Regions from separate parts of the Streptomyces sp. NBC_00353 genome, predicted to be linked through region 1. Evidence: predicted binding sites of a transcription regulator. Region 1 holds the regulator's gene; the other holds the start of a gene.
What was found. The regulator HspR, encoded in region 1, represses chaperone genes until heat shock. The targets are predictions, from matches to a motif close to TTGAGNNNNNNNNNCTCAA.

Region 1 (15,679 bases):
ACGTGGACTACTCATTGCACACCCGAATACGGGCAGGCGACCCCGAGGCGTTCCGCGAGCTCTTCCGTGACCACGCCCGACTGGTCCACCGGCACGCGGTGCGTGTGACCGGGGACTGGACCGCCGCCGAGGACATCGTCTCGCTGACCTTCTTGGAGGCGTGGCGGCTGCGCGTCAAGCTGCGGGACGAGGGCGACAGTCCGCGCCCCTGGTTGATGGGCATCGCCGTGAACGTACTGCGCAACACCACCCGCGCTGCGCGCCGCCACCAGCGGGCCCTGCAGCGTCTACCGGCCAAGGAAACGGTCCCGGACTTCGCCGACGAACTCGTCGGCCGCATAGCCGATGCCGACCAGCTGGCTGCCGCCCAGCGAGTGCTGAAGAAGCTGACCCGGAGCGAGCGCGAGGTCTTCACGCTCTGTGTGTGGTCCGGGCTCGGCTACGCGGAGGCGGCGGCCGTACTCGGCGTCCCGGTCGGGACCGTGCGCTCGCGCCTGTCCCGCGCGCGCAGACGGCTGAGCAAGCTGGCCGACGAAGAACTGAGAAAACGCAGGGAACCGCTACCGCGCAACGGACAAGTACAGGGCGGCCGCACTTCTGCGGCCCGGTCACACGAGTCGTACAAGGAGAGGTCCGAATGATCCGCAAGAAGTCACGGCGTGAGGAGTCGCTGGACCACGCGGAGCTGGCCCGGTTGCTGCCGGCGCCGGGAGACCCGCACCTGTCGCTCGACCGTCACCTGCTTCTCGAGGAGCACCTGATGAACGAGATCCAGCCCACCGCACCCGCCCCTGTGCCGTCCCGCCGCCCGGCACGCCGTGCCCTGCTGATCGGTGTCCCGGTCACCGCCGCCGCCCTGGCCGGCGCATTCGCCTTCACCATGCTGACGGGTTCCGGGGGCAGCGGCACCACCACGGCCACCCCGCCTCCGGTTGAAGCGCCAGTCGTCCGCATCGAGCCCGGCAGCACCGCCCAGCTCGCCTCCACCGTCGAGCACATCGCCGCCGCCGCCTCGGCCAGCAAGACGCCCGAACCCGGTCCGGGCCAGTACATCTACATCAAGAGCAAGGTCTCCTACCTCTCCGTTTCGCACACCGACACGGACAAGTCCAAGACCTGGGTCCAGCCCCTGCATATCCGTGAAACATGGAATTCCCCCGACGGCAAGCAGGGCTGGCTGGACGAGCCCGGCTACCAGCCCAAGGGCGGCATCACCCTCGACAGCGACGTCGAAAACTACTTGGGTGCCCCCTCCTACGACTACCTCAAGACGCTGCCCACCGACCCGGACGCCCTGCTGAAGAAGATCTACAAGGAGACCAAGGGCCAGGGGAACTCCCCGGACCAGCAGGCATTCACCACGGTCGGCGACCTGGTCAAGGAGCAGCTCGCACCGGCCAAGCTGAACGCAGCGCTGTACCGGGCCGCGGCCAAGATCCCCGGGGTCGTGGTGGTGGACCATGCCAAGGACGCCGCGGGACGCGAGGGCATCGCCGTGGCCCGCCTCGACCAGCAGACCGGCGACCGCACCGAATGGATCTTCGACCCCAAGACGTACACCTACCTCGGCAGCCGCGCTGTCCAGGTCAAGCAGGCCTACGACGTCAAGCCCGGCACGGTCACCGAATCCACCGCCGTGCTGGAGCGGGCCGTCGTCGACGCCCAGAAGCAGCGCCCCGGCGCGCAAGGTGCCGATGCGTGAGAACGCGATCGCCCCGCTGGGATCCACTCGGTCGCCCCGCCCTTGGCGGTGATCCTGCCGCGCTTGTCCTGCGGGTACAGGTCTTCCACGTTCAGGCACAGCACCTCATCGGCCCGTGCGGCAGACTCGTAGAGCATCATCACACTGCGCCTTTTCCCGCAGGGCGACCTCCAGGCGCCACAGGGCGGCGACCTCGCCCCCGGCATGTATGAGGTCCCCGCACCCGACCGCGAAGCCATCGCGGCGACCTGGCTCTCCTACTTCAACAGGTGATCACCATGACCATCACGGCAGACCACATCCGCACCACCCTCACCGCCTACCTCGACCAGCATCCCGAGGACAAACACGAGCTCGGTACCGTCCTTGGCTTGCTCGACGACGGGGACGACCTCACCAGCCGGAAAACGCTGCCCGGCCACGTCACCGCCGGCGCGATCCTTATCGGCCCCGACAACCGCGTACTGCACATTCTCCACAACGCAACCCAAAAATGGCTCCTACCCGGCGGTCACCTGGAGCCCTACGACCAGACGCTCCTGCAGGCCGCCCGCCGCGAACTCACCGAGGAAACCGGAATCCCGCCACACCTCGTCACCCCGCGCAGCGACACCCCGCTCCACATCGACATCCACCCCATCGACGCCAACCCCGCCAAGGACGAACCCGCCCACCAGCACATCGACTTCCGCTTCCTCTTCCACACCACCGCCGACATCGGCGAACTACAGACCGAAGAGATCAGTGACGCCGCCTGGCGCGAGACCGACAGCCTCCACGACGAGCAGCTCAAACGACGCGTCACCCAAGCACTCCGCTAGCCCGCTTCGGACTCAGTACGAGTCAGGCCCGCCGGCGCAGCGCCAGAGTAGGCAGGCGGCGGGCGCCTACCGCACCCGCAACGTCTACGACCGCACGCCTCGCGGCCTCGACCTCTACGGCAGCGTTCTGCGCTGCTACACGGCCCACTCCACTCGTCCGCGAGCGGTGCTCGGGGGCCGCCGCGTGGCGTGGTGGCGATGAGGCAGGACATGCACCGGTCGAGCCAGCGGCGGCCGGACCCGGGCACGGTGACGACCCCGGTTGCTCTCGCGGGCTCGCCGCAGCGCACGCAGCGCCCACTCCACCGGCGGGCCGGGCCGTCTGTGGGCCGTCCGAGGGCGGCCGCCGACGACAGACAACGACAGCTACCGACCACTCTCGCCCTGCTCAGCGACGGTCCGGTGGGTACCGCCGCAGGTGCCAATCTTCGAAGGTAAGTTGAGCAACTCCAGAGCTTCGGCACAGGATGGCGGTCATGACACAGGGACGACCGCTGCTCAACCGCCGCCTCGCCGAATTCGGCACGACGATCTTCGCGGAGATGTCGGCGCTGGCCGTACGGACCGGCTCCATCAACCTCGGCCAGGGCTTCCCCGACACCGACGGCCCCGAAGAGATCCGGGAGGCCGCGGTCCGCGCGCTGCGCGCCGGACACGGCAACCAGTACCCGCCGGGCCCCGGGGTTCCCGAGCTGCGCACCGCGATCGCCGCCCATCAGCAGCGGCGGTACGCGCTCACGTACGACCCCGACTCCGAAGTGCTCGTCACGGCGGGTGCCACCGAGGCCATCGCCGCCACCCTGCTCGCCCTCGTGGAGCCCGGCGACGAGGTCATCGCCCTGGAGCCGTACTACGACTCGTACGCCGCCTGCATCGCCATGGCGGGCGGCGCCCGCGTCCCGGTCACCCTGCACCCGGACGCGGGGAGCGGTACGTACCGGCTCGACCTCGACGAGCTGCGCGCCGCCGTCACCCCCCGCACCCGGCTGATCCTCCTCAACACCCCGCACAACCCCACCGGCACCGTCCTGGCACGCGAGGAGCTGGCGGCGATCGCCGAACTCGCCTGCGAACGGGACCTGCTCGTCGTCACCGACGAGGTGTACGAGCACCTGGTCTTCGAGGGTGAACACCTGCCCATCGCCGGGTTCCCCGGAATGCGCGAGCGGACCGTGACCATCGGTTCGGCGGGCAAGACGTTCTCGTTCACCGGGTGGAAGGTGGGCTGGGTGACCGCGAGCCCCGGGCTGGTGACTGCGGTCCGCTCGGCCAAGCAGTTCCTGACGTACGTCTCCGCGGGCCCGTTCCAGTACGCCGTCGCCGAGGCGCTGAACCTCCCCGACAGCTACTTCGAGGGGCTGCGCGCGGATCTGCGGGCCAAACGGGATCTGTTGAGCGGCGGGCTCGCGGAGGCCGGTTTCGAGGTGTACCGGCCGGCCGGGACGTACTTCGTCACCACCGATATCCGCCCGCTCGGCGGCGGGACCGACGGCTTCGCCTTCTGCCGCGCGCTGCCCGAGCGGTGCGGGGTCGTCGCCATCCCCAATGCGGTGTTCTACGACGATCAGGAGGGCGGCCGCAGCAAGGTCCGATTCGCCTTCTGCAAGCGCGAGGACGTCCTTCGCGAGGCCGTTTCACGGCTCAAGGGCCTATGACTCCAGGGAGATCCACCGTGCCGGAGCTCGCCTTTCCGGTGTGTGGAGCGACAGAAGCCCGGCCTGAGGCGGCGGTCGTGGTGACCGTCGCCCCGGCCGGGCTGTCGTTCGCAGGCGCTCCGGATCAGGCGCTGGGCACCGCGTCGTCGCCGTCGGTCTTCTTCTCGGCCGGCTCCAGGCCGAGACGCTCCAGCAGCCACTTGTCGAACTCGATCGAGGCCCGCACCCAGCTGACCGTCGACGAGACGAAGTGCTCCAGGCTGACGCCCGTACCGATGAGCATCTGCGCCTCACCGATCAGACGGACCGAGGTCTCGGTGGCCTCGGCGCCCTCCTCGGCCTCGTGGACGTGCGTGTAGACCTTGGGCCACAGCGTGCGGCGGTTCCAGTCGTCGATCGCGTCGAGGAGGACCGGGCGCTGGTCCATGGCGTGGGGGCGGTCGTAGAACGTACGGACCGAGAAGACCTGCTGCTCGTCCTCGCCACGGAACATGAAGTACGTGCGGAACTCTTCCCACGGCGCCGCGAGGTCGCCCTCGTCGTCGACGACGTACTTCAGCTCCATCTGCTCGAGGAGCTGCTTGACGAGGTCCTGGTCAGGGACGACGGGGCCCTCCGGTCCTGCCGCCTGCGGTTCGGGCTGGCCCCCGAAATTCGGAATCGAGGACGGGTCGATGCTCACCGTGAATATCCCTTCGTACGGTTGCCGCCATCCTCTCCCATGGCAGGCGGGGGATGGCAACCCCCAGCTGGGCCGATCAGCTACAGGCTGACACGATCCGGCCCGCTCGGAGCTCCGGGGGAGCCTGTCCGGAGGGGGAATGTCATGGAAGGGACACGCAGACGGACCCATGTGGGCCCGGACAGCCGTGTGCGAGGGCGGGGACACCGCCCTCGCACACTTCAGTCGGTCCGGCGTCCGACGCCCGCCGGGTCCGTCACCCCACGGCGCCCACGATCAGGCCGGCCTCCTCGCCCTCCCCGAACACGTCCACCCGTACGGTGTCCCCGTCCGTGACCTCGCCCGCGAGGATCTCCTTCGCGAGCCGGTCACCGATCGCGGTCTGGATGAGGCGACGCAGCGGCCGCGCCCCGTAAGCCGGGTCGTTGCCCTCCTTCGCCAGCCAGGCCAGCGCGGCCGGGGTGACGTCGAGGGTGAGCCGCCGGTCGGCCAGCCGCTTGGCGAGCCGGTCGATCTGGAGCGCGGCGATGTGCGCGAGCTCGTCGCCGGAGAGGGCGGAGAAGACCACCAGGTCGTCGAGCCGGTTGAGGAACTCCGGCTTGAACGAGGCGCGTACGACCTCCAGGACCCGCTCCTTCTTCTCCTCCGGCTTCATCAACGGATCGACCAGGAACTGACTGCCCAGGTTCGACGTCAGGACCAGGATGGTGTTGCGGAAGTCCACCGTCCGGCCCTGGCCGTCGGTGAGCCGGCCGTCGTCGAGCACCTGGAGCAGGATGTCGAAGACCTCGGGGTGGGCCTTCTCCACCTCGTCCAGCAGGATGACGCTGTACGGACGGCGGCGGACCGCCTCCGTGAGCTGGCCGCCCTCCTCGTACCCCACATAGCCGGGCGGGGCACCGACCAGCCGGGCGACGCTGTGCTTCTCGCCGTACTCGCTCATGTCGATGCGGACCATGGCCCGCTCGTCGTCGAACAGGAAGTCGGCGAGCGCCTTCGCCAGCTCGGTCTTGCCGACACCGGTCGGGCCGAGGAAGAGGAACGATCCGGTGGGCCGGTCCGGGTCGGCGATGCCGGCCCTGGTGCGGCGTACCGCGTCCGACACCGCCTGCACGGCCTCGGTCTGGCCGATCAGCCGCCTGCCCAGCTCCTCCTCCATGCGCAGCAGCTTCTGTGTCTCGCCCTCCAGGAGCCGGCCGGCCGGGATGCCGGTCCAGGCGCCGACGACATCGGCGATGTCGTCCGGGCCGACCTCCTCCTTGACCATGGTGTCCTTGGCGGCCTCCTGCTCCGCCTCGTCGGCCTCCGCGAGCTCCCGCTCCAGGCCCGGGATCTCCCCGTACAGCAGCTTGGAGGCGGTGTCGAAGTCGCCGTCGCGCTGGGCACGCTCGGCCTGTCCGCGCAGGTCGTCGAGGCGCTCCTTCAGCTCACCGACGCGGTTGAGGCTCTGCTTCTCCTTCTCCCAGCGGGCGGTGAGGCCGCGCAGCTCCTCCTCCTTGTCGGCGAGGTCGCGGCGGAGCTTCTCCAGACGCTGGACGGAAGCGGCATCGGTCTCGTTCTTCAGCGCCAGCTCCTCCATCCGCAGACGGTCGACGGCGCGCTGCAGTTCGTCGATCTCGACGGGCGAGGAGTCGATCTCCATGCGCAGCCGGGACGCCGCCTCGTCGACGAGGTCGATGGCCTTGTCGGGGAGGAACCGGGAGGTGATGTAGCGGTCGGACAGGGTCGCGGCGGCCACCAGCGCGGAGTCCGCGATCTGCACCTTGTGGTGCGCCTCGTACCGGCCCTTGAGCCCGCGCAGGATCGCGATGGTGTCCTCGACGGACGGTTCGGCGACCAGGACCTGCTGGAAGCGGCGCTCCAGCGCGGCGTCCTTCTCGATGCGCTCGCGGTACTCGTCGAGCGTCGTCGCGCCGACCATCCGCAGCTCACCACGGGCCAGCATCGGCTTGAGCATGTTGCCGGCGTCCATGGCGGAGTCCCCGCCCGCCCCGGCGCCCACGACGGTGTGCAGCTCGTCGATGAACGTGATGATCTGCCCGTCGCTCTCCTTGATCTCGGAGAGGACGGACTTCAGCCGCTCCTCGAACTCGCCGCGGTACTTGGCTCCGGCGACCATGGCCCCGAGGTCCAGTGAGACGAGCCGCTTGTTCCTCAGGCTCTCGGGCACATCGCCCTTGACGATGCGCTGGGCGAGCCCTTCGACGACGGCCGTCTTGCCGACGCCGGGCTCGCCGATGAGCACGGGGTTGTTCTTGGTACGCCGCGACAGGACCTGCACGACGCGCCGGATCTCGTGGTCACGCCCGATGACGGGGTCGAGCTTGCCCTCGCGCGCGGCCGCCGTGAAGTCGGTGCCGAACTTCTCCAGGGCCTTGTACTGGCCCTCCGGGTCGGGTGTGGTCACCCGGCGCCCTCCCCTGCTCTTCTCGAATGCGTCCAGCAGCTTCTTCGCACTGGCACCCTGCTGGGTGAGGATCTCACCGGCGCGGCCGCCCTCGGCCGCGATACCGATCAGCAGATGCTCGGTGGAGAGGTAGTCGTCACCGAGCTCCTTCGCTCGCTGCGCGGCGTCGGAGATGACGGCGAGCAGCTCACGGTTGGGCTGCGGCGGGGCGACGGTCGCCCCGGTGACGCTGGGCAGCGACGCGAGCAGCCGGTCCGTCTGGCTCCGTACGGCGACCTGGTCGGCGTCTACGGCGGCGAGCAGGTCGGTGATGTTCTCGTTGTCCTCGCCCTCCAGCAGAGCGAGCAGCAGATGCCCCGGGGTCAGATCGGCGTGCCCGTCCTTCACGGCCCTGCTGGTGGCCGCATTGATGGCGTCCCGGCTCTTGTTGGTCAGCTCGGCGTCCACGTGCGCTCTCTCCTCCTTGCGGTGGCTGGTCCGTCCACTTCTTTCGCGACAACTGACTCAGTCAACGTCCACAAAGTTGAGTCTATTCCACTCAAGGCGAGCCCCTGGCGAGAACCGCCGGACTCCGGCAGCAACTACCGACAGAAACCCGCTCGTGTCCGAGTCAACCGGCCGGACAACCCCTGCGCCACCGCAGGGCCGGGCGACGGCTGCCTACCCTTGGTCCATGGCCGTAGACGTACGCAACCCCAGCCCCGAGTACCTCGCCTTCTGGCGCGAGTACCACGTGTGCACCCTGACCACCCTCCGCCCCGACGGCACCCCTCACGTGGTGCCGGTCGGCGTGACGTACGACCCCGAGGCCGGGCTCGCGCGCATCATCACCAACAAGAGCAGCAGAAAGGTCGCCCACGTCCTGGCCGCCGGCCCGGACGGGGCACGGGTGGCGGTCTGCCAGGTCGACCGGGGCCGCTGGGCGACGCTGGAGGGCCGCGCGACGATCCGCACGGAGCAGGACGTGGTCGACGACGCCGTACGCCGCTACGCGGAACGCTACGAGCGCACCCCGGCGCCCAACCCGGACCGGGTCGTCATCGAGATCACCCTCGGCCGGGCCCTCGGCAGGGGCGCACCGGTCCGCACGGCCTGACCCCCGGCAGCTCCCCGCCGCCCGTTCCCGGACAGCACAGCGGCGCCACCGTGTTCAGGTCACGATGACGCCGCTGTGTGGGGGAAGTGTCTGAGCGACATGGAACGACGGGGGATCGCTCAGGCACTGCGGGGGGTGGCGGTGATGGTTTCGGGTTCGATCAGCTGGTGGTCACGCTGATCGAGGTTGACGAAGATCATTCCGTACCGGATGGCACAACGAACGGGCTGCGGCGCCCCGCGGGGGCGACGAAGGCATCGGTAGGCGCGCACCTCTTCGTCGTCCTCCAGGACAACGACGATCGGCTCCCCGAGCAGGGTGACCATCAACGAATCGCCATGGCGGGGGAGTGCCGTGAGCAGATCGATGAAGTGCCACCCTGAGCGGTAGGCAGAGGCCATCTCCCGCCGGAAAACCCGGTCGTCCGGCGGGATGGTCATGCGCCCGCCAGATTCACCGGAATGCTGTCCCAGGTGATATCGCCGGGCACGTTCAACGACTCAGCACCCCGGGCGGCAGCGCTCGGCGCGGACGCTGCAGCGGCGCCCCCTCCGAAATCACCGCCACTCAGTACGCCACAGGCCAATGCCGCGACGAAAGCAGTGGCAAGCACCGAGCGAAGCATTCGCTTGTACATAGTCGGCTTCGTCCTCACTTGATGGGTTCATCTCCCCCGCACTAAGAAGATGTCTCACCTGGGCACGCGAACACCACCGGGTCGATGCATCATGTTCCTGCACGTTCAGGAACATGGGGGGTGGAGAAATGACCACAAGCAACACAAAACCGGCACATCCTCATGGGATCACCGACCTATGCGAGGCGGGAAAGCGGCTTTACGCCAGTGCATTGCGCTCCGGACGCATATCCCGTCCCGAGGTGGAACCGGCACCGTGCTTGATGGACTTCGCGCTCCTGCACCCCGACCCCGACGACGCCGACTGGCTCCGCCCGGTTCCGCCGTCCGCCGCGCTGGCCAAGCGCCTTCACCCCATAGAACGCGAAATCCAGGAACGCCGACACGCCGCTGTCGAACTGACCGACTCCTTCGAACCGTTCATGGACATCAGCGCCCAGGACCCGCCGACCACGCACGCCATCACGGTGCTCGAGGGCGTCAATCGGATCAACGCAGCCATCGACCTCGCCACCGCAGAGTGCCGCACCGAGGTACTCACCATCCAGCCCGGAGGCGGCCGGAGCGAGCACATCCTCAGCAAGGGCCTGGAACGCGGCCAGGCAGTGATAGACCGCGGCGTCAGCATCCGCACCCTCTACCAGCACACGGTCCGGCACAACCGCGGCACCTTCGTCTACGCGGAGCGGCTGGCCGAGGGCAAGGTGGAGATCCGTACGCTCGAGGAGCTCATCGAGCGCCTGATCATCTTCGACGGGACAGTCGCCTTCATCCCCGCACAGGATGATCGCCAAGTCGCCCTGGAGCTCCGCCACCCAGGACTGGTCTCGTACCTGACGAAGGTCTTCGAACAGCTCTGGCAGCGCGCCGACCCACTGCTCGAAGAGATCCAGTACGACCCCGTCCCCAAGGGCATCAGCGGCGTCCAGCGCTCCATCGCCCAACTCCTCGTCGAGGGACACGTCGACGACTCCATCGCTCGCCGCCTGGGAATGAACGTACGCACCTGCCGCGCGCACATCGCCAAACTGAACGCCGCCCTCGGCAGCGGCAGCCGGGCCCAACTCGGATACCTCATAGCCCAGTCGGGAATTCTGAACCAGAACCACTGACCACGACGCACTCCTACCGGACGCGGGCGGCCGCGACCGCGACACGGGGAAGTGCGGCCACGCTTCCGCTGCACAGGAGGAGTTCACCACCCGGCGGGGACAACACTCCCCCGGTGGCCACGCTTCCACCACCGTCATCTTGCTGCAGTGCACAAAAGTAGGGGATCCCGAATGAGCAGAGACGAGGAGATACCACGACATTCGCACGGCGATCTGGAACTGTGCGACCCCGCACTCCAGCTCTACACCGAGGCGCTCCGCAGCGGCCGGATCGCCCGCGCCGACCTCGCACCCGCCCCGTGCCTCATCGACATGGCGCTCGTCCACCCCGACCCCCGGGACGACGCGTGGATGCGCCCCGTGCCACCGTCCGCCGCCCTGGCACATCTGCTGCAGCCCGTCACCCGCGAGATCCACGAACGGATACGGCGCACCGCGGCCCTCGCGGACTCGCTGGCCCCCCTGGCGTCGGTGGTCAGTGAGGACCCCAACCTCGCCATCACCGTCATCGAGGGAAAGCCGAAGATCAGAGCGGCTGTCTACGATGCGACGGCGAACGCGTCGGAGGAGGTTCTGACGATGCAGCCCGGCAGCACCCGGCCGCTTGAGCGGCTGGAGGAGGCGCTGCCCTACGCCCTCTCCGTCGTCGATCGGAGGGTCAGCCTCCGGCACCTGTATCAGCACTCGGCACGCTACAGCCCGCACCTCAAGGGCTACCTGGAGCAGATACCTCCCGGCCACCTCCAAGTGCGGACCATCGAGCAGACCGCCGAACGGCTGCTCATCTTCGACCGACGGGTCGCCTTCGTCCCCGCCACCCCGGAGCGCGACGTCGCCCTGGAGATCCGCCACCCCGCCCTGGTTCGCTATCTGGTCCAGGTGTACGAGGCGCTGTGGGCCCAGGCCATCCCCATCGAGGAGCACCCGCACCAGGTGTCCCCCGGCACCCCCGTCACCGCCGTACAACGCAGCATCGCGCGCCTCCTGGTCGAGGGCCATGTCGACGACGCCGTCGCCCGCAAGCTGGGCATCAGCGTGCGCACCTGCCGGTCCCACGTCGCCAAACTCATGCAGGCACTCAACGCCTCCAGCCGGACCCATCTCGGCGCGCTCATCATCCGGTCGGGCATCGTCGAGCCGGACGGCACCGCTGCCGGCGCCGCCGACGCGGAAGGCCCGCCACCCGTTTCCGGGTGACGGGCCTCGGCCGCCGTGCGTGCGCCGTAACCGCGCCTATTCCTTCGGCCTCTTCGGCCGCCAGACCACCAACGCACTGGTCTGCTGCACATCCTGATACGGCACCAGATCGCGCCGGTACGACGCATGCACCTGCGCCTCGCGCTGCTGCATCGCCGCCGCCGCGCCGTCCACTGCCGCGGAGAGTTCGGCGACGCGCTGCTGGAGCGCGGCCACCTGATTCTCCAGTTCGATGATGCGCTTGATGCCCGCCAGGTTGATGCCCTCGTCCTGCGACAGTTGCTGCACGGTGCGCAGCAGCTCGATGTCACGGGCCGAGTAGCGCCGGCCGCGGCCGGCCGTGCGGTCCGGGGAGACCAGGCCGAGGCGGTCGTACTGGCGCAGTGTCTGCGGATGCAGGCCCGAGAGCTGGGCCGCGATCGAGATCACGTACACCGGTGAGTCATCGGTCAGTTGGTACGGATTACGTCGTCGGCCGTCCACATCATGCTCCCTTCGCGGCCTGGAACAGCTCCGCCCGCGGGTCCTCCCCCGCGGTCGCCTTCCGGTAGGCCTCCAGCGCGTCCTGCGCCTCGGGACCCAGTTCCTTCGGCACGGCCACCTCGACGGTGACCAGCAGGTCGCCCCGGGTGCCGTCCTTGCGCACCGCACCCTTGCCCCGGGCGCGCATCGTACGCCCGTTGGGGGTACCGGCCGGCAGTTTCAGGGTGACCGGGGGTCCTCCGAGCGTGGGGACCTTCACCTCGCCGCCGAGCGCCGCCTCCACGAAGGTGACGGGCACGGTGACCGTGAGGTTGTCGTCCCTGCGGCCGAAGACCGGGTGGGCGTCGACATGGACGACGACGTACAGATCGCCGGCCGGGCCGCCGCGCTCGCCCGGAGCGCCCTTGCCGCGCAGCCGGATCCGCTGGCCGTCGGAGACGCCCGCCGGGATCCTGACCTGCATGGTGCGCGACGAACGCGCCCGCCCGCTGCCCTTGCAGACATCGCACGGGTCCTGGGCGATGAGGCCCCGGCCCTTGCAGTCCACGCAGGGATCGGTGAGCGAGAACCCGCCGCCGCTGCCACGCGACACCTGGCCGGTGCCGACACAGGTCGGGCAGACCCTCGGGGTGCCGTTCTTGTCGCCGGTGCCCGAACACGCCTTGCAGGGCGCCTGGCTGGACATCCGCAGCGGGACCGTTGCCCCGTCGACCGCCTCGGTGAAGCTGAGCGTCACCTCGGACTCGATGTCCTGGCCGCGGCGCGGCTGCACGCGTGTCCCCGCACCGCCGCCCCGGTTGAACAGGCCGCCGAAGACATCGCCGAGACCGCCGCCGCCGCCGAAACCACCGGGGCCGCCGGCTCCGCCGCCCTGGGTGCCTCCGAAGAGGTCGCCCAGGTCGAAGTTGAAGTTGCCTCCCGCACCACCGGGACCGGCCCGGAAGCCGCCGTTGCCGAAGAGGGCGCGCGCCTCGTCGTACTCCTTGCGCTTCTTGGAGTCGCCGAGGATGTCATTGGCCTCGGAGATCTCCTTGAAGCGCTCCTCCGCCTTGTCGTCGCCCTTGTTGGCGTCCGGGTGGAACTCGCGGGCGAGCTTGCGGTACGCCTTCTTGATCTCGGCGTCGGTGGCGTCCTTGGGGACGCCGAGGACCTTGTAGTAGTCCTTCTCGACGAAGTCCTTCGTGCTCATCGACGTCCCTCCTTCCGGACGATCGGCCGGGCGACCGGCCCGAGGGCCGGTCGCCGGGGCAGACGGTGGGCCCCGCGGTGGTCGGACGAAATGTCAGACCTCCTCGGTGCCACCGCTCTCCTCGTCGTCTGTCTTCTCTTCCTTCGCCGCCGCAGGGGCCGCCCCCGGCTGGGGTTCGGCCACCGCCACCCGCGCGGGGCGGATGGTGCGCTCGCCGATGCGATACCCCGGCTGGAGGATCGCCACGCAGGTCGTCTCGGTGACGTCCGGCGCGTACGAGTGCATCAGCGCCTCGTGGATCGTCGGGTCGAAGGGCTCGCCCTCCTTGCCGAACTGCTGCAGGCCCAGCTTGGCGACGACCGTCTCGAGCGATTCGGCCACCGACTTGAACCCGCCCACGAGCTCGCCGTGTTCCCTGGCGCGACCGACGTCGTCGAGCACGGGCAGGAGCTCGGACAGGAGACCCGCGACAGCGATCTCCTTGACCGTGACCCGGTCCCGCTCGACGCGGCGGCGGTAGTTCTGGTACTCGGCCTGGAGCCGCTGGAGGTCGCCCGTGCGCTCTGCGAGCGCGGTGCGGACCTGGTCCAGCTGGGCGGTGAGGCCGACTGTCTGTACTGCGTCCCCGGCCGGGGACGCCCCCTCCTCCGAAGAGGGGGCGGCGTCCTTCGGCTCAGCTCCGTCAGGGGTGGCGCCGGAGGGGACGTCAGGCTTCTCCTCGAAGCCCGGAGTCTCCTCGGTCACACCGCACCGCCCTTGGCGTCCCGCTCGTCGTCCACGATCTCGGCGTCGACGACGTCGTCCGCGCCGTCGGCGTGCGCCTGGCCGGGCTGCGGGTCACCCTGCGGGCCACCCTCGGCCTGTGCGTTGGCGTACATCGCCTGGCCCAGCTTCTGCGAGACGGCCGCGACCTTCTCGGTGGCGGTACGGATCTCGGCGGTGTCCTCGCCCTTGAGCTTCTCCTTCAGCTCGGTGAGCGCGGCCTCCACCTCCGTCTTCACGTCACCGGGGACCTTGTCCTCGTTGTCCTTGAGGAACTTCTCCGTCTGGTAGACGAGCTGCTCGCCCTGGTTGCGGGACTCGGCGGCCTCGCGACGGCGGTGGTCCTCCTCCGCGTACTGCTCGGCCTCCTCACGCATCCGGTTGACCTCGTCCTTCGGCAGCGAGGAGCCACCGGTGACGGTCATCTTCTGCTCCTTGCCGGTGCCGAGGTCCTTGGCAGCGACGTGCATGATGCCGTTGGCGTCGATGTCGAACGCGACCTCGATCTGCGGGACACCACGCGGGGCCGGCGGCAGACCGGTCAGCTCGAACATGCCGAGCTTCTTGTTGTACGCCGCGATCTCGCGCTCGCCCTGGTAGACCTGGATCTGCACCGACGGCTGGTTGTCTTCGGCCGTCGTGAAGATCTCGGACCGCTTGGTCGGGATCGTGGTGTTGCGCTCGATGAGCTTCGTCATGATGCCGCCCTTGGTCTCGATACCGAGGGACAGCGGCGTGACGTCGAGGAGCAGAACGTCCTTGACCTCACCCTTGAGGACACCGGCCTGGAGCGAGGCACCGATGGCGACGACCTCGTCGGGGTTCACACCCTTGTTGGCCTCCTGGCCACCGGTCAGCTCCTTGACGAGCTCGGCGACGGCCGGCATACGGGTCGAGCCACCGACGAGAACGACGTGGTCGATCTCGGAGAGCTGGATGCCCGCGTCCTTGATGACGTTGTGGAACGGGTTCTTGCAGCGCTCCAGGAGGTCCGCGGTGAGCTGCTGGAACTGGGCGCGCGTGAGCTTCTCGTCCAGGTGCAGCGGGCCCTCGGCGGACGCCGTGATGTAGGGCAGGTTGATCGAGGTCTCCGTCGAGGAGGACAGCTCGATCTTCGCCTTCTCCGCGGCCTCACGGAGACGCTGGAGAGCCATCTTGTCCTTGGACAGGTCCACACCGTGACCGTTGGCGAACTGCTTCACCAGGTAGTCGACGACGCGCTGGTCCCAGTCGTCACCACCGAGGTGGTTGTCACCATTGGTGGCCTTCACCTCGACGACACCGTCGCCGATCTCCAGAAGCGACACGTCGAAGGTGCCGCCACCGAGGTCGAAGACGAGGATCGTCTGGTCGTCCTTGTCGAGCCCGTACGCCAGCGCGGCGGCGGTCGGCTCGTTGACGATACGCAGGACGTTCAGGCCCGCGATCTCGCCGGCCTCCTTCGTCGCCTGACGCTCGGAGTCGTTGAAGTACGCCGGGACGGTGATCACCGCGTCGGTGACCTTCTCGCCCAGGTACGCCTCCGCGTCGCGCTTCAGCTTCTGCAGGATGAAGGCGCTCATCTGCTGCGGGTTGAAGCTCTTGCCGTCGAGGTCGATCTTCCAGTCGGTGCCCATGTGGCGCTTGACCGAGCGGATGGTCCTGTCGACGTTGGTCACCGCCTGACGCTTGGCGACCTCGCCGACCAGCACCTCGCCGTTCTTCGCGAAGGCGACGACGGACGGCGTGGTCCTGGCGCCTTCGGCGTTGGTGATGACGGTGGGCTCGCCGCCTTCGAGAACGCTGACGACGGAGTTAGTCGTGCCCAGGTCGATGCCGACCGCACGTGCCATTTCAATTCCTCCAACTGACTACTTGAGTGGATCTGACTCAAGGATGCATGACACCCGCCTCAGAGTCAACAGACCTGAGTCGAGTCGACTCAACTATCGTGCAC
Region 2 (15,679 bases), 1.1 Mb from region 1:
GCTCGACCGGCTGCCACCGGGCTCCCTGGCCACCGAGGCGATCGCCGACGCACAGGTGCGCAACAAGGAGGGCGGCTTCTTCACCGCTGCCGCCGACCCCTCGGTGGCGGCCCGCGCGGTGACCGGGCGGACGCCGCGCGCCGAGGTGCGGGCGCTGGCCGCGCTGACGGACGGGGCGAGCCGCTGGACCGAGATGTTCCGCGAAGGGGACTGGGCAGCCTGCCTCGGGGTGCTCCACAAGGAGGGCACACAGGGGCTGATCGACCGGGTCAGGGCGCTGGAGGACGCGGACACGGAACGCACGCATCTGCGGCGCAGCAAGACGCACGACGACGCCACGGCGGCCTACGCGGTGCTGTAGGTCACCCGGGTACACGGTCGGCCGGGAGCGCGGAGGGTACTCCCGAGTGGACGGTTTCCACAGGGCGGAGGTCCGGGAGCGCCCGGGAATGCCGGGCCGGTCCAGGCGCCGGCCGGGTCGAGCCCGGCTCCCTTCATTCCTCCGCGCGGGTGTTCAAGTGGTGCAGCAACCGGGCCAGTTCCGCCACCTCGGCCCGGTCCCAGTCGGCGAGCTTGCGTACGTACCGCTCACGGCGGGCGTCGCGGACGCTGCGGTAACGCGCGAGTCCCTCGTCGGTGAGATGGACGAGGAAGGCCCGCCCGTCGGCCGGATCGGGCTCGCGCGCCACCAGTCCGAGGTCCTCCAGGGCGCGCAGTTGACGGCTCATGGTCGCCTTGCCGACCCCGAAGTACGCCGCGAGATCGGTGGCCCGCTGCTGCCCCGCCGACTCCAGCTGCACGAGGAGTCCGTACGCCGCGGACTCCAGTTCGGGGTGGACCTCGCGCGCCATTTCGCCGGAGCTCGACCGCGCCCGGCGCAGGAACACGGCCAACTCCCGCTCCAGCGCCAGGAATACGTGGTCCACACCAGTCGCCCCGGTCGCGCCGGGTTCACTGCCGCTTTCGCTCCCGTGCACGTCAACACCCCTCATGAGCTTTCCTGCCGCTGAAAGTTTCTTTCACTGCTGGTCATCGCCGCAGCTCCGCCAGTATTTCGCAGGCGTAGACCAACGGCACCGCCCAGGCCCCCTTCCGCCGCGCGGGTCTACGTGCGTAGCGTCACTCCTGACATGTCCACACCATTACATGTCACAGGGGTGCGCCGAGCCGCTCCCCTGGGTCGGCAGATCCCCCCACCGAGACCTCGGAGGCACGCAATGCCCGTGCACAGATCCGGATCCGGAACGACCCGCCGCTCGCGCTTGGCGGCGATGGGAACTCTTCTCGCAGCACTCTCGCTTCTGCTCACCCTGCCCGGCGCGGCCACCGCGGCCGACTCCCCCACCGCCACCACCACACCCGCACGCGGGTCGGCCACGATGGGCATGGGTGTCGTCGCCCATGACGGCCAGGGCGGCCTGCCGCGTGACACGCGCGCCGTGCAGACCGAAGGCGTGGACGTCAGCAGCCACCAGGGCAACGTCGACTGGGCGACCCTCTGGAACAGCGGTGTCCGGTGGGCCTACACCAAGGCCACCGAAGGCACCTACTACACGAACCCCTACTTCGCCCAGCAGTACAACGGCTCGTACAACGTCGGCATGATCCGGGGCGCGTACCACTTCGCCACCCCGGACACCACGAGCGGCGCGACCCAGGCGAACTACTTCGTGGACCACGGGGGCGGCTGGTCGCCGGACGGCAAGACCCTGCCCGGCGTCCTCGACATCGAGTGGAACCCGTACGGCGACCAGTGCTACGGCAAGACCGCGGCCGCCATGGTCTCCTGGATCCGCGACTTCGTGAACACGTACAAGTCACGCACCGGCCGCGACGCGGTCATCTACACCGCGACCAGCTGGTGGCAGGCCTGCACCGGCAACAACGCGGGCTTCGCCACCACCAACCCGCTCTGGGTGGCCCGCTACAACACCACCGTCGGTGAACTCCCGGCCGGCTGGAGCTACTACACCATCTGGCAGTACACGTCGTCCGGCCCGTACGTCGGCGACCACAACCACTTCAACGGCGCCCTCGACCGCGTACAGGCACTCGCCAACGGCTGAGTCCCGCCCCGCCGGGCCCCGGTGACGCACCCCGTCACCGGGGCCCGGACCGCCCCTGGGCACGGCCCGCGACCGGCTGCCCGGAAATCGCGGATACCGGGGATACGCGGAACGGCCCGCACCGCCCTCTCGGGGGTGCGGGCCGTCCGACCGGCCGCGCACGTCATGCCACGCCCGTCACGCCATGGCGCTCACGCCGCGGCCGGGATCCTCTCCTCCACCCTGGCCGAAGCCGGGGCGAGAGCGATCTCCAGCACCTGACGGACATCCGTCACCGGGTGGACCTCCAACTTGTCGAGGACCTCGGCCGGGACGTCGTCCAGATCGGCCTCGTTCCGCTTCGGGATCACCACGGTGGTGATCCCGGCGCGGTGAGCGGCCAGCAGCTTCTGCTTCAGGCCGCCGATCGGCAGCACCCGTCCGGTCAGCGACACCTCGCCGGTCATCGCCACATCCGTACGGACCAGCCGCCCGGAGAGCAGCGAGGCCAGTGCCGTCGTCATCGTGATACCGGCACTGGGGCCGTCCTTGGGGACCGCGCCCGCCGGGAAGTGGATGTGCGCTCCCCGGTCCTTGAGATCGGCGACCGGCAGTTCCAGTTCGGCGCCGTGCGACCGCAGGAAGCTGAGCGCGATCTGCGCGGACTCCTTCATGACGTCGCCGAGCTGGCCGGTCAGGGTGAGTCCCGCAGCACCCGTCTCCGGATCCGCCAGCGACGCCTCGACGAACAGCACGTCTCCGCCGGCGCCGGTCACCGCGAGTCCGGTCGCCACGCCCGGCACCGCGGTGCGGCGCTCGGCCGGGTCCTGGGCGGACTCGGGAACGTGGTGCGGCCGTCCGACGAGACCCCGCAGGTCCTCGTCGGTGACGGTGAACGGGAGCTCCCGGTCGCCCAGCTCGTGCTGGGCCGCGACCTTGCGGAGCAGCCGGGCGACGGCCCGCTCGAGGTTGCGTACGCCCGCCTCGCGGGTGTATTCGCCGGCCAGCTTGCGCAGCGCCGACTCGTCGAGGGTCACCTCGTCCTTCTCCAGACCGGCCCGCTCCAGCTGGCGCGGCAGCAGGTGGTCCCGGGCGATGACGACCTTCTCGTCCTCGGTGTAGCCGTCGAGCCTGACCAGCTCCATGCGGTCGAGCAGCGCCTCCGGAATGGCTTCCAGGACATTGGCGGTGGCCAGGAAGACCACGTCGCTGAGGTCGAGCTCGACCTCCAGGTAGTGGTCACGGAAGGTGTGGTTCTGCGCCGGGTCGAGCACTTCGAGGAGCGCCGCGGCCGGGTCACCGCGGAAGTCGGAGCCGACCTTGTCGATCTCGTCGAGCAGGACGACCGGGTTCATGGAACCGGCCTCCTTGACAGCGCGGACGATGCGTCCGGGAAGCGCACCGACATACGTACGCCGATGGCCGCGGATCTCCGCCTCGTCCCGCACACCGCCGAGCGCGACACGGACGAACTTGCGCCCCATGGCGTGCGCGACGCTCTCGCCGAGGGACGTCTTGCCGACGCCGGGAGGCCCGACGAGGGCCAGCACCGCACCACCGCGGCGCCCGCCGACGACCCCGAGACCGCGGTCGGCACGGCGCTTGCGCACGGCGAGGTACTCGGTGATCCGCTCCTTCACGTCCTCCAGGCCCGCGTGCTCGGCATCGAGGATCTCCTTGGCGGCGCGGATGTCGTACGCGTCCTCGGTGCGCTCGTTCCACGGCAGTTCGAGGACGGTGTCCAGCCAGGTGCGGATCCAGGAACCCTCGGGGCTCTGGTCGGAGGAGCGCTCCAGCTTGTCGACCTCCTTGAGCGCGGCCTCACGGACGTGCTCGGGAAGATCGGCGGCTTCGACGCGTGCCCGGTAGTCGTCGGACTCGTCCTCCGGGTCACCGTTGAGCTCGGACAGCTCCTTGCGTACGGCTTCGAGCTGGCGCCGCAGCAGGAACTCGCGCTGCTGCTTGTCGACACCCTCCTGGACATCCTTCGCGATGGACTCGGCGACGTCCTGTTCGGCGAGGTGCTCGCCGAGCCACTGGATGGCGAGCTTCAGCCGGGCGACCGCGTCGGCGGTCTCCAGGAGCTGCACCTTCTGGGTGGTCGTGAGGAAGGGTGAGTAACCGGAATTGTCGGCGAGGGCCGAGATGTCGTCGATCTGCTGGACCCGGTCCACCACCTGCCAGGCACCGCGCTTCTTCAGCCAGCTGGTGGCCAGGGCCTTGTACTCCTTGACCAGCTCGGCGGCGACACCGGGAAGCGGCTCGGGGACGGACACGTCCACGCGTGTCCCCTCCACCCAGAGCGCGGCCCCGGGTCCGGTGGTCCCGGCGCCGATCCTCACCCGGTCACGGCCGCGGATGAGCGCACCGGGGTCGCCGTCGGAGAGCCGGCCGACCTGCTCGACGGTACCGAGCACACCCGTTCCGGTGTACGTCCCGTCGATCCGCGGCACGAGCAGCACCTCGGGCTTGCCGCCACCCGGCCGGACGGCTGCCTGCGCGGCCTCCACGGCGGCGCGCACATCGGTGTCGGACAGGTCGAGAGGAACCACCATTCCGGGCAGCACGACCTCGTCGTCGAGCGGCAGCACAGGCAGGGTCAGCGGAGTGACCGCGTTGGGCTCATTAGCCATGATCTCCCCTTCGGCATTCAAGTTGAGCTATGCAGGCTCAATGCTCCTGAGCGACATAATGTTCCCGCGGCTGCGTTCGCTCTCAGCGATCTTCCTGGTGCCTCGCCCGCCACCTGCGAAATCCGTTCGCGACTGCCTTGCGCACGGTGGGAGAGTGCCCGCATGGGTGACACACGCGGGGGCGACAGGGGCCTGGCCGAGGACGGGACGATCAGACGTGAAGGCTCGCTGAGCCGCGTACCGGCAACGTTCGCCCCCGTGGTCGAGGCGGCCCGCTCCCGGATCACCGATGCGTTCGACGCCGCGCAATGGCACAGCGCCTACCTCTACCGCAGCATCCCGCGGGTCACGGCCATTCCCGGCGTCTCCGACCTGGACCTGCTGCCCGCCCTGCACGCCGAACCGACCGAGTCCGACCAGGCCGCCGCCCGGCCGTCGACGCCGCTCTCGACGCCTCGTTCGGCCCGCGACATGGAGGAGGCCGCGGAGATCTTCGGCCGGTACCGCCCGGAGCGAATCGGTGAACGGCGTCCCGATGACGACGGCAGCAGTAGCAGCGGGGGCGCAGCACCGCGTACCTCTGCCGCACAATCCCGTCCGCACCGCGCAGGGCACCTGCCGCAGATGAACCGGTGAGGCACCGCCGTCCGATACCGGTAGAGGGGACGTGAGGCTGATGCACCCCTCGGGGGAGAACGGGACCGGCGATGACGACGCGCTGCTGCGCGCCGTCGCACATGCGGATGCGGCGGCTCTCGCCACGCTCTACGGCCGGCATGCCGACCGACGCTTCGCCCGGCTGAGCCGCCGGTGCGCGCACGTACGCGGCCGGCCGCGGTCCGTCCCTCCCGCAGACCGTCTCGGACGGCTGCTTCCTGGTCTCGATCGCCCTGGCCGGTTTCGTCGTCGGCCGACTGCCCCCGTGGCGGCTGACCGCACCGGTTCCGGCGTTCTGCACGTACGTCGGGGCGGCGCTCCTGGCCGGGGCGGCGCTCCTGGTGGTGCGCGGCGCACGGCCGGAGCCCCGGTGACCACACCTTTCGACTCCTCGCGCCCCACCCGGATCCACCGATTCCGGCCCCGCCCGCGCCGTCCGACGAGGATGGTGGAATCCATCCGCCGCCTACCGGAGACCGAGGACATGCCGACCGCCGACCGCCGCACCGCTCACAGCTCCGTCACACTCGACCGCCGCGAGGGACCGTACGGGGAGGTCGTCCTGCGGGAGCGGGGGGACGACTTCGAGATCATCGCCAACGGGTGCTTTCTGATGGACACCGCGGACGGGCGCTCCGAACGGCTGTTGATCGATGCCGCACTCGCCGCACTGCCCGCCGGGCGGACGGATCCGGCAGTGCTCGTCGGAGGGCTCGGGGTCGGCTTCTCGCTGGCGCACGCCGCCGCCGAGCCGCGCTGGGGGCGAATCGCGGTGGTCGAGCGGGAACAGGCGATCATCGACTGGCACCTGGACGGGCCGCTGGATCGGATCTCCGCTGCGGCGCTCGCCGATCCGCGGACGGCGATCCTGGCGACGGATCTCGTCACTTATCTGCGTACGACTACGGACCGTTACGACGCGTTGTGTCTGGACATCGACAACGGACCGGACTGGACCGTCACCGAGGACAACGGAAGTCTCTACTCCGCTTCCGGCCTGGCGGACTGCTGGGAACGGCTCAATCCGGGTGGGGTGCTGGCGGTGTGGTCCGCGCAGCCGTCCGCCGCCTTCGAACAGGCCCTGCAGAATGCCGGATTCAGTGGCGTAAGGACGGAAGAGGTGCATGTTGCCCGAGGTGTGCCCGACGTGGTTCATCTCGCACTTCGGGACGGCTGAGGTTCCCCCGCCGGGTATCCGGGCCCCTGGACGCCCGGGGGCCAAGCGTCACAAGACAGACACTCCGCCGCCTGCTTGCGTCCAACCCGTTCCCGTGCCGTTACACCCTGCGTAGCCGGGAACAGTCTGCTGGCTTTACGCTGCTGAGCGGCAAACGGGATCACCCACGAAATTCACAAGCGAAGACCGTGCGTCCGGGGGAATGACCCCCGCGAGAACGGGCAGGGGCGGGGCGATGGAACAGACACACACCACCCACAACGGTGTCGCGGCCACCCCGGGCGCGCAGCGCCGGGTGCTGGTGGTCGAGGACGACGCGACGATCGTCGACGCCATTTCCGCACGCCTGCGGGCCGAGGGCTTTCTGGTGCAGACCGCGCTCGACGGCCCCGCGGCCGTCGACGCGGCCGAGGCCTGGCAGCCCGACCTGATGGTGCTCGACATCATGCTTCCGGGCTTCGACGGCCTGGAGGTCTGCCGCCGGGTTCAGGCCACACGGCCGGTGCCGGTGCTGATGCTGACCGCCCGGGACGACGAGACCGACATGCTCGTCGGCCTCGGCGTCGGCGCCGACGACTACATGACCAAGCCGTTCTCCATGCGTGAACTGGCGGCCCGGGTGCATGTCCTGCTGCGCCGGGTCGAGCGCGCTGCGCTGGCCGCGGTGACGCCGCGCAGCGGCATCCTGCGCCTCGGCGAGCTGGAGATCGATCACGCCCAGCGCCGGGTCCGGGTGCGCGCGGAGGACGTCCACCTGACGCCGACCGAGTTCGACCTGCTGGTCTGCCTGGCGAACACACCGCGCGCGGTGCTCTCCCGGGAGCAGCTGCTCGCGGAGGTCTGGGACTGGGCGGACGCTTCCGGTACCCGCACCGTCGACAGCCACATCAAGGCGCTGCGCCGGAAGATCGGCGCGGAGCGGATCCGTACCGTGCACGGTGTCGGTTACGCCCTGGAGACCCCGGCGCCATGACCCGGCCCGGCTCCGGACTGCGCCCTTTCTCGATCAAGGCCAAGCTGGGCACGCTGGTCGTGGTCTCGGTGTTCATCACGACCGGACTGCTGATGGTGGCGGTGCGCACCAGGACCGAGCTGCGGTTCATCACGGTGTTCTCGGTGATCGCGACGCTGCTGATCACCCAGTTCGTGGCGCACGGGCTGACGGCGCCGCTGGACGAGATGACGAAGGTGGCCCGGTCGATCTCGCACGGCGACTACACCCGACGGGTGCGGGGCGCGGACCGGCGGGACGAGCTCGGCGATCTGGCCCAGACGATCAACCTCATGGCGGACGATCTGGAGGCCGTGGACCTGCACCGCAAGGAGCTGGTGGCCAATGTCTCGCATGAGCTGCGCACTCCCATCGCGGCGCTGAGAGCCGTCCTGGAGAACGTCGTGGACGGGGTCTCCGCCGCTGATCCGGAGACCATGCGCACGGCGCTGAAACAGACGGAGCGGCTCGGCAGGCTGGTGGAGACGCTGCTGGACCTGTCCCGGCTGGACAACGGGGTGGTCACCCTCAAGGCCCGCCGTTTCGAGGTGTGGCCGTATCTCTCGGGCGTACTGAAGGAAGCGAACCTCGCCGCCTCGCACCGCAGGCTGTCCTCCGGCTCCGGGAACCACACCCGCACGGACGTACATCTGCATCTGGACGTGTCGCCGCCCGAGCTGACCGCGCACGCGGACGCGGAGCGGCTCCACCAGGTGGTGGCCAATCTGATCGACAACGCGGTCAAGCACAGCCCGCCGCACGGCCGGGTCACGGTGCGGGCACGGCGCGGCACGCTGCCGGAGTCGCTGGATCTCGAGGTCGTGGACGAGGGTCCGGGCATTCCGGAGTCCGAGCGGCACCGGGTCTTCGAGCGTTTCAACCGTGGCAAGGTGGCGTCCCCGCACGGTCCGGGCAGTGACGGCGGTACGGGCCTGGGCCTGGCGATCGCCCGTTGGGCCGTGGATCTGCACGGCGGTCGCATCGGAGTGGCCGAATCGGCTCGCGGCTGCCGGATCCAGGTCACCCTTCCGGGGATCTCTCAACCACGCAGTTGACGTAGGGCCCGAACCGGAAGGGCACGTTCTACGCGTCGTCCCACGAGGGGATATGGTCCACGTGGCCGTAGCCACGGCCACGCGTACCCGGAGTGAAGCGGAACCACGCTTGTTTCCCGCCATTTCCAGCACCGAAACCCGCTCTTTGATGTGACTTGCACGACGAAGACCGGCCCGGTCTGCATGGAACGGTCAAGGAGGCGTAGCCTTGATTTCCGCTGTCCATCACCTTGTGAAGCGGAAGAGGGCGGTTGCCGCCGTGTCGTCTCAGTCCCCCAGTAACTCGAGCATCTCGACCGACCAAGCCAGCCCGGGTGCAAACCCGGCTGCCGCTTTCGGCCCCAATGAGTGGCTCGTCGACGAGATCTACCAGCAGTACCTCCAGGATCCCAATTCGGTCGATCGCGCCTGGTGGGACTTCTTCGCCGACTACAAGCCGGGTACGTCCGGCACGGCGGACAAGCCCGTTCCCGGCGCCGCAGCCGCGGGGGCTGCGGTAACTCCGGCCCCGGCTGCCACCGCACCGGCGCAGACCGACCACGCCGCACCGGCCGCTCCGGCGCAGCCCGTGGCCCAGGCTCCGGCTCCGGCCGCCGCACCCGCCGCCCCGGCGGCGCCCGCGGTTGCCGCACCCGCTGCTCCGGCCGCACCGGCCGCTCCGGTGAAGGCCGCGCCCGCGGCACCCGCCGCGCCGGCAGCCGCGAAGGCCCCCGCCAAGGCGGCCCCGGCCACCGCGGCGGCCGAGGGCCCCGAGTACGTGACGCTGCGCGGTCCGTCCGCCGCCGTTGCGAAGAACATGAACGCCTCGCTGGAGCTGCCGACGGCCACGTCCGTCCGCGCCGTCCCGGTGAAGCTGCTCTTCGACAACCGCATCGTCATCAACAACCACCTCAAGCGCGCCCGCGGCGGGAAGATCTCCTTCACGCACCTCATCGGGTACGCGATGGTGCAGGCCCTCAAGGCCATGCCGTCGATGAACTACTCCTTCGCGGAGAAGGACGGCAAGCCGACCCTGGTCAAGCCGGAGCACGTCAACCTCGGTCTGGCCATCGACCTGGTGAAGCCGAACGGCGACCGCCAGCTGGTCGTCGCGGCCATCAAGAAGGCCGAGACACTCAACTTCTTCGAGTTCTGGCAGGCGTACGAGGACATCGTCCGCCGCGCCCGCATCGGCAAGCTCGGCATGGACGACTTCACCGGAGTCACCGCCTCGCTGACCAACCCCGGCGGCATCGGCACCGTCCACTCGGTGCCCCGCCTGATGCCCGGTCAGGGCCTCATCATGGGTGTCGGCGCGATGGACTACCCGGCGGAGTTCCAGGGCACCTCCCAGGACACCCTGAACAAGCTGGGCATCTCGAAGGTCATGACGCTGACCTCGACGTACGACCACCGGGTCATCCAGGGCGCCGCCTCCGGCGAGTTCCTGCGGATCCTGGCCCAGCTGCTGCTCGGCGAGAACGAGTTCTACGACGAGATCTTCAAGGCGCTGCGCATCCCCTACGAGCCGGTCCGCTGGCTCAAGGACATCGACGCCTCGCACGACGACGACGTCACCAAGGCCGCGCGGGTCTTCGAGCTGATCCACTCCTACCGGGTCCGCGGTCACGTCATGGCCGACACCGACCCGCTGGAGTACCGCCAGCGCAAGCACCCCGACCTGGACATCACCGAGCACGGCCTCACCCTGTGGGACCTGGAGCGGGACTTCGCGGTCGGCGGTTTCGCCGGCAAGACGATGATGAAGCTCCGCGACATCCTCGGTGTGCTGCGTGAGTCGTACTGCCGCACCACCGGCATCGAGTTCATGCACATCCAGGACCCGAAGCAGCGCAAGTGGCTCCAGGACCGGGTGGAGCGTCCGCGCCCGAAGCCGGAGCGCGAGGAGCAGCTGCGGATCCTGCGCCGCCTCAACGCCGCCGAGGCGTTCGAGACGTTCCTGCAGACCAAGTACGTCGGCCAGAAGCGGTTCTCGCTGGAGGGCGGCGAGTCCGTCATCCCGCTGCTCGACGCCGTCATCGACTCCGCAGCCGAGGCCCGCCTCGACGAGGTCGTCATCGGCATGGCCCACCGCGGCCGGCTGAACGTCCTGGCGAACATCGTCGGCAAGTCGTACGCGCAGATCTTCCGTGAGTTCGAGGGCAACCTCGACCCGCGGTCGATGCACGGCTCCGGCGACGTGAAGTACCACCTGGGCGCCGAGGGCACCTTCACCGGCCTGGACGGCGAGCAGATCAAGGTCTCGCTGGCCGCCAACCCCTCGCACCTGGAGGCGGTCGACCCGGTCCTGGAGGGCATCGCCCGCGCCAAGCAGGACATCATCAACAAGGGCGGCACGGACTTCACGGTCCTGCCCGTCGCGCTCCACGGCGACGCGGCCTTCGCGGGCCAGGGCGTCGTCGCCGAGACGCTCAACATGTCGCAGCTGCGCGGCTACCGCACCGGCGGCACCGTGCACGTGGTGATCAACAACCAGGTCGGCTTCACCGCCGCCCCGGAATCGTCGCGTTCCTCGATGTACGCCACCGACGTGGCGCGCATGATCGAGGCGCCGATCATCCACGTCAACGGCGACGACCCCGAGGCCGTCGTCCGGGTGGCCCGTCTCGCCTTCGAGTTCCGCCAGGCGTTCAACAAGGACGTCGTGATCGACCTCATCTGCTACCGCCGCCGCGGTCACAACGAGGGCGACAACCCGGAGTTCACCAACCCGCAGATGTACACCCTGATCGACAAGAAGCGCTCGGTGCGCAAGCTGTACACCGAGTCGCTCATCGGTCGCGGCGACATCACGCTGGAAGAGGCCGAGCAGGCGCTCCAGGACTTCCAGGGCCAGCTGGAGAAGGTCTTCGCGGAGGTCCGCGAAGCCACCTCGGCTCCGGCTCAGACCCATGTCCCGGACGCGCAGCCCGAGTTCCCGGTCGCCGTCACCACCGCGGTCTCCCAGGAGGTCGTGAAGCGGATCGCCGAGTCCCAGGTCAACATCCCGGAGCGGATCACGGTCCACCCGCGCCTGATGCCGCAGATGCAGCGCCGTGCCGCCTCGGTGGAGAACGGCACGATCGACTGGGGCATGGGCGAGACCCTGGCCATCGGTTCGCTGCTGATGGAGGGCACTCCGGTCCGGCTCGCCGGCCAGGACACCCGCCGCGGCACCTTCGGTCAGCGTCACGCGGTCCTCGTCGACCAGGTGACCGGCGAGGACTACACCCCGCTGCTCTACCTCACCGACGAGCAGGCCCGTTACAACGTCTACGACTCGCTGCTCTCCGAGTACGCGGCGATGGGCTTCGAGTACGGCTACTCGCTGGCCCGCCCGGAGTCGCTGGTCATCTGGGAGGCCCAGTTCGGTGACTTCGTCAACGGCGCGCAGACCGTCGTCGACGAGTTCATCTCCTCGGCCGAGCAGAAGTGGGGCCAGACCTCCGGCGTCACGCTGCTCCTGCCGCACGGCTACGAGGGCCAGGGCCCGGACCACTCGTCCGCCCGCCCGGAGCGCTTCCTCCAGATGTGCGCGCAGGACAACATGACGGTCGCCATGCCGACGCTGCCGTCGAACTACTTCCACCTCCTGCGGTGGCAGGTGCACAACCCGCACCACAAGCCGCTGATCGTCTTCACCCCGAAGTCGATGCTCCGTCTCAAGGCGGCGGCGTCGAAGGTGGAGGAGTTCACCACCGGCGGCTTCCGCCCGGTGATCGGCGACGACTCGGTCGACCCGAACGCGGTCCGCAAGGTCGTCTTCTGCGCCGGCAAGGTCTACTACGACCTGGAGGCCGAGCGCGAGAAGCGCGGTGTCACGGACACGGCGATCATCCGTCTGGAGCGCCTGTACCCGCTGCCGGGTGCCGAGCTCCAGGCCGAGATCGCCAAGTACCCGAACGCCGAGAAGTACCTGTGGGCCCAGGAGGAGCCGGCCAACCAGGGCGCCTGGCCGTTCATCGCCCTGAACCTGATCGACCACCTGGACCTGGCCGTCGGCGCCGACGTCCCGCACGGTGAGCGCCTGCGCCGTATCTCGCGGCCGCACGGCTCGTCCCCGGCGGTCGGCTCGGCCAAGCGGCACCAGGCGGAGCAGGCTCAGCTGGTCGCCGAGGTCTTCGAGGCCTGATCAGCGGCCGTACGAACCGGAGGGCCCGGTCCCGCGAGTGATCGCGGGAGCGGGCCCTCCGGCGTGTGCGGGGGGCGGCGGTCTCCGGCGCGGGAGTCAGATCAGCTGCGGCTCGAAATCCCAGAAGGGCCGGTTGCGCGAACGCGCCGAGACCGTGTGCACGTGCTGCGCCCCCAGTGTCGATACCAGGTCGCCCAGCGCTTCGCTCTCCACCTTGTCGGCCCGCCGACGGTCCCGGGTGCCGCGCAGATCCGCCGCATACGCGATACGGGCGGACAAGGTGAGCGGATGAGTGCGGCCGAGTGCCTCGGCAGCACGCGCGATGACCGATTCCGTCAAGGCCGCCGCGGACTCCGGCTCACCCACGAGATTGCGCAGCGCCGAGGCATTGATGGCGACGCCGAGGGTCCACGGGTGGTTCTCACCGACGGCGCGCGTCATGTCCAGGAGCGCATTCTCGCCCAGGACGTGCGCCTGCTCCCGCTCCCCGACGTTACGCAGGATCAGGGCATGGTTGGAGCGGACCCCCGCTACGTACGGGTGGTTCTCGCCGAGCATCCGTACGTACCCGTCGACGACGCGTTCGCTTATCGCCCTCGCCTGGTCGATGTCCGCGTGCTCACGGGCGAAGCAGCTCTGTCCGGCCGCAAACATCATGGTCAAGGGGTCGTCCTCGCCGAGCACCCGTTCGCTGCGTTCGAGTACGCGGGTGAAGAGGGACGCCGCTGCGGCTCGGTCGCCACCGCGGTAGAGGCACAGGGCCAGATTGTGTTCGGACAGGAGCGTCTGCGGGTTGTCCTGGCCCAGCACGATGTGGTGCATGCGGGTGCTGCGCGTCTGGAGGGACTCGGCCTCGGCGTACCGGCCCAGGAGCCGCAGATCGGTCGAGTAGTTGATCTCCGAACTCAGTGTCCAGCCGTGGCGGTGTCCCAGGCGGTCCCGGTGCTTGTCCAGGGTGCGCCGGTTGAGCTCCCGCGATTCCTCGTAGCGGCCGAGCAGACGGAGCGAAATGGCCAAGTTGTTCTGGGCGGTGATGGTCCGGGAGTCGTCGCCGAGGATTTCGCGGTAGGAGTTCAGCAGCCGCTGGGACATCTCCAGGGCGTCCTCGTACCTGCCGAGCCCCCGGAGATCCGCGGCGAGGCCGTTGCAGGCCCGCAGGAACTCCAGGTCCCTCTCGCCCCGCTCCCTGCGCAGATGATCCACCGCGGCCTGCTCCATGGCTGCGGTCTCCGCGTAGTTGCCCACGGAACGCAGCAGGTTGGCGTAGTTGTAGCTGAGGTCCCAGATCCGCGGGTGGGTCTCGCCGAGCAGCTCCTTCCAGGCGGCCATGGCCCGCCCGGCAAGCTTGATGCCCGCCCGGTACTCCCCAGAGAAGTACATGTAGCGCAGGCAGTTGAGCACCAGGGTGTGCACGGCAGGATCGGTGCTGCGCAGGACATCGGCCCATTTGAGATGCGGTGTGATCTCGGCGTAGGCGGGCCACTGCCGGGAGTCGATGGGCCGGCCGGGGTCCGCCGCGGTGAGCGCGCGCCGTACGACGCCGGCGAACTCCTCCCGGTCCCGCTCGGGCATGTCCTTACCAATGATCTGGTGCACCATGCGGTGCAGGTAGACCGATTCCCCGGCGATGGACACCTCGTCGTCGGAGGACTCGTGGGACTCCAGCCGGACCACGGAGTACTGGCGGAGCTGGCTGATGGCACGGTTCCACAGCAGCGGGTCGTTCATCAGCCCGGCCAGTTGCTCGGGCAGATCGCCGGAGGGCATGTCCTTCAGCAGCCGCACAGGAATCGAACCGGGCGCGAAGAAGCTGCACAGGCGCAGCAGGTCGACGGACTCGGGGACGGTCTCCCTGAGTTTGTTCAACAGTATCGACCATGCGGTCTGGAAGGCCAGCGGGAAGTCCGCGGACACCTTGACCACGTCCTGGTCGATGCCCCCGCCCAGGAGTTCGATGTACTCCTCGACCGACATGTCGGAGTCGTTGAGCCAACCCGCCGTCTGGTCGAGCAGGAGGGGCAGATCCTCCAAGGCCTCGGCGAGCCGGTCCGCGTCGGACGGGGTCAGCCGGGGTGCACGGCGGCGGATGAACGAGACCGACTCGTCCCTGCTGTAGACCGGGACCTCGACGAGATTACTGTTGTGCTCACCCCACTCGGGGTTGCGCGAGGTGATCAGCACATGGCCGGGGCCGGTCGGCACCAGGTCCCAGATGTGCTCGGGTTCGTCGGCGCCGTCCAGGACGAGCAGCCAGTGGGAATACGGATCGCCGCGCCGCAGGGAGTCGCGGACCGCCCGGAGCCGTTCGCCGTACTCGGCACCGGTGGGCAGACCGAGTTCGGGGGCGAGTTCGGCGAGTTTCTGGCGGTACAGGGCCCGGCGGTCGGCCGGTACCCACCAGACCACGTCGTACTCGGAGCCGAACCGGTAGACGTACTCGGCGGCCAGCTGCGTCTTCCCCACGCCGGACATGCCGTGGAACGTGACGACACCGGCACCCCGCCCGGCGCCCTGGAATGCGTGATAGGTGTCGCCCAACAGGCGCTCGCGTCCGGTGAAGCGTGTGTTGCGGCGGGGAACTCCGCCCCAGACCTCGGGGGTGTCCGCCGGGAAACGCGGCCCGGGCGTGGTGTCGGCCTGGTCGGGCAGTGGGTCCGTGGGCAGGGACAGGGCGACCAACATGCGGCGTTCGGCTTCGGCGGCGCCGACGTTGGTGAGATCGGCGGCTCCGAAGACGGAGGTGGCGGCAGGCAGCGCGGACGTGGTGAGCGAGACCGCCGCGAAGCGCTCACGGTCGAGTGCGACGACATTCCGCAGCGCTCTGTTCCACTCGTCATGGCTCCGGGGGCCGAGCTGGAAGTACCACTCGCTGAGGACGACGAGGATGCGCCCCGGAGCAAGCATCAGGTCCTGGAGCGATTCCTCCAGCGTGGCTTCGTCCTGCGGGTCCCAGCGCTGATAGACGACATGCACTCCGCGCCGTTCGAGACGGTCCCCGATCCAGGCTGCC

Region 2: lon (endopeptidase La) is a predicted target of HspR. The motif match lies at 4,701-4,719, and genes of this name have one in related genera.

What each region holds. Positions count from the first base shown of each region.
Region 1 is NZ_CP107985.1:5,105,189-5,120,867, forward strand. Features, by position in the region: gene OHA88_RS23060 (RNA polymerase sigma factor) at 3-641, shown strand; gene OHA88_RS23065 (CU044_5270 family protein) at 638-1,702, shown strand; gene OHA88_RS23070 (NUDIX hydrolase) at 1,981-2,523, shown strand; gene OHA88_RS23075 (pyridoxal phosphate-dependent aminotransferase) at 3,000-4,178, shown strand; gene OHA88_RS23080 (YbjN domain-containing protein) at 4,303-4,860, opposite strand; gene clpB (ATP-dependent chaperone ClpB) at 5,117-7,714, opposite strand; gene OHA88_RS23090 (pyridoxamine 5'-phosphate oxidase family protein) at 7,941-8,363, shown strand; gene OHA88_RS23095 (hypothetical protein) at 8,483-8,803, opposite strand; gene OHA88_RS23100 (helix-turn-helix transcriptional regulator) at 9,129-10,112, shown strand; gene OHA88_RS23105 (helix-turn-helix transcriptional regulator) at 10,284-11,309, shown strand; gene OHA88_RS23110 (heat shock protein transcriptional repressor HspR) at 11,346-11,792, opposite strand; gene dnaJ (molecular chaperone DnaJ) at 11,794-12,981, opposite strand; gene grpE (nucleotide exchange factor GrpE) at 13,075-13,725, opposite strand; gene dnaK (molecular chaperone DnaK) at 13,722-15,575, opposite strand.
Region 2 is NZ_CP107985.1:3,977,029-3,992,707, forward strand. Features, by position in the region: gene OHA88_RS17880 (hypothetical protein) at 1-361, shown strand, start outside; gene OHA88_RS17885 (MarR family winged helix-turn-helix transcriptional regulator) at 495-992, opposite strand; gene OHA88_RS17890 (lysozyme) at 1,218-2,066, shown strand; gene lon (endopeptidase La) at 2,258-4,678, opposite strand; gene OHA88_RS17900 (hypothetical protein) at 4,841-5,314, shown strand; gene OHA88_RS17905 (spermidine synthase) at 5,820-6,512, shown strand; gene OHA88_RS17910 (response regulator transcription factor) at 6,748-7,485, shown strand; gene OHA88_RS17915 (HAMP domain-containing sensor histidine kinase) at 7,482-8,558, shown strand; gene OHA88_RS17920 (multifunctional oxoglutarate decarboxylase/oxoglutarate dehydrogenase thiamine pyrophosphate-binding subunit/dihydrolipoyllysine-residue succinyltransferase subunit) at 8,818-12,669, shown strand; gene fxsT (FxSxx-COOH system tetratricopeptide repeat protein) at 12,766-15,679, opposite strand, start outside.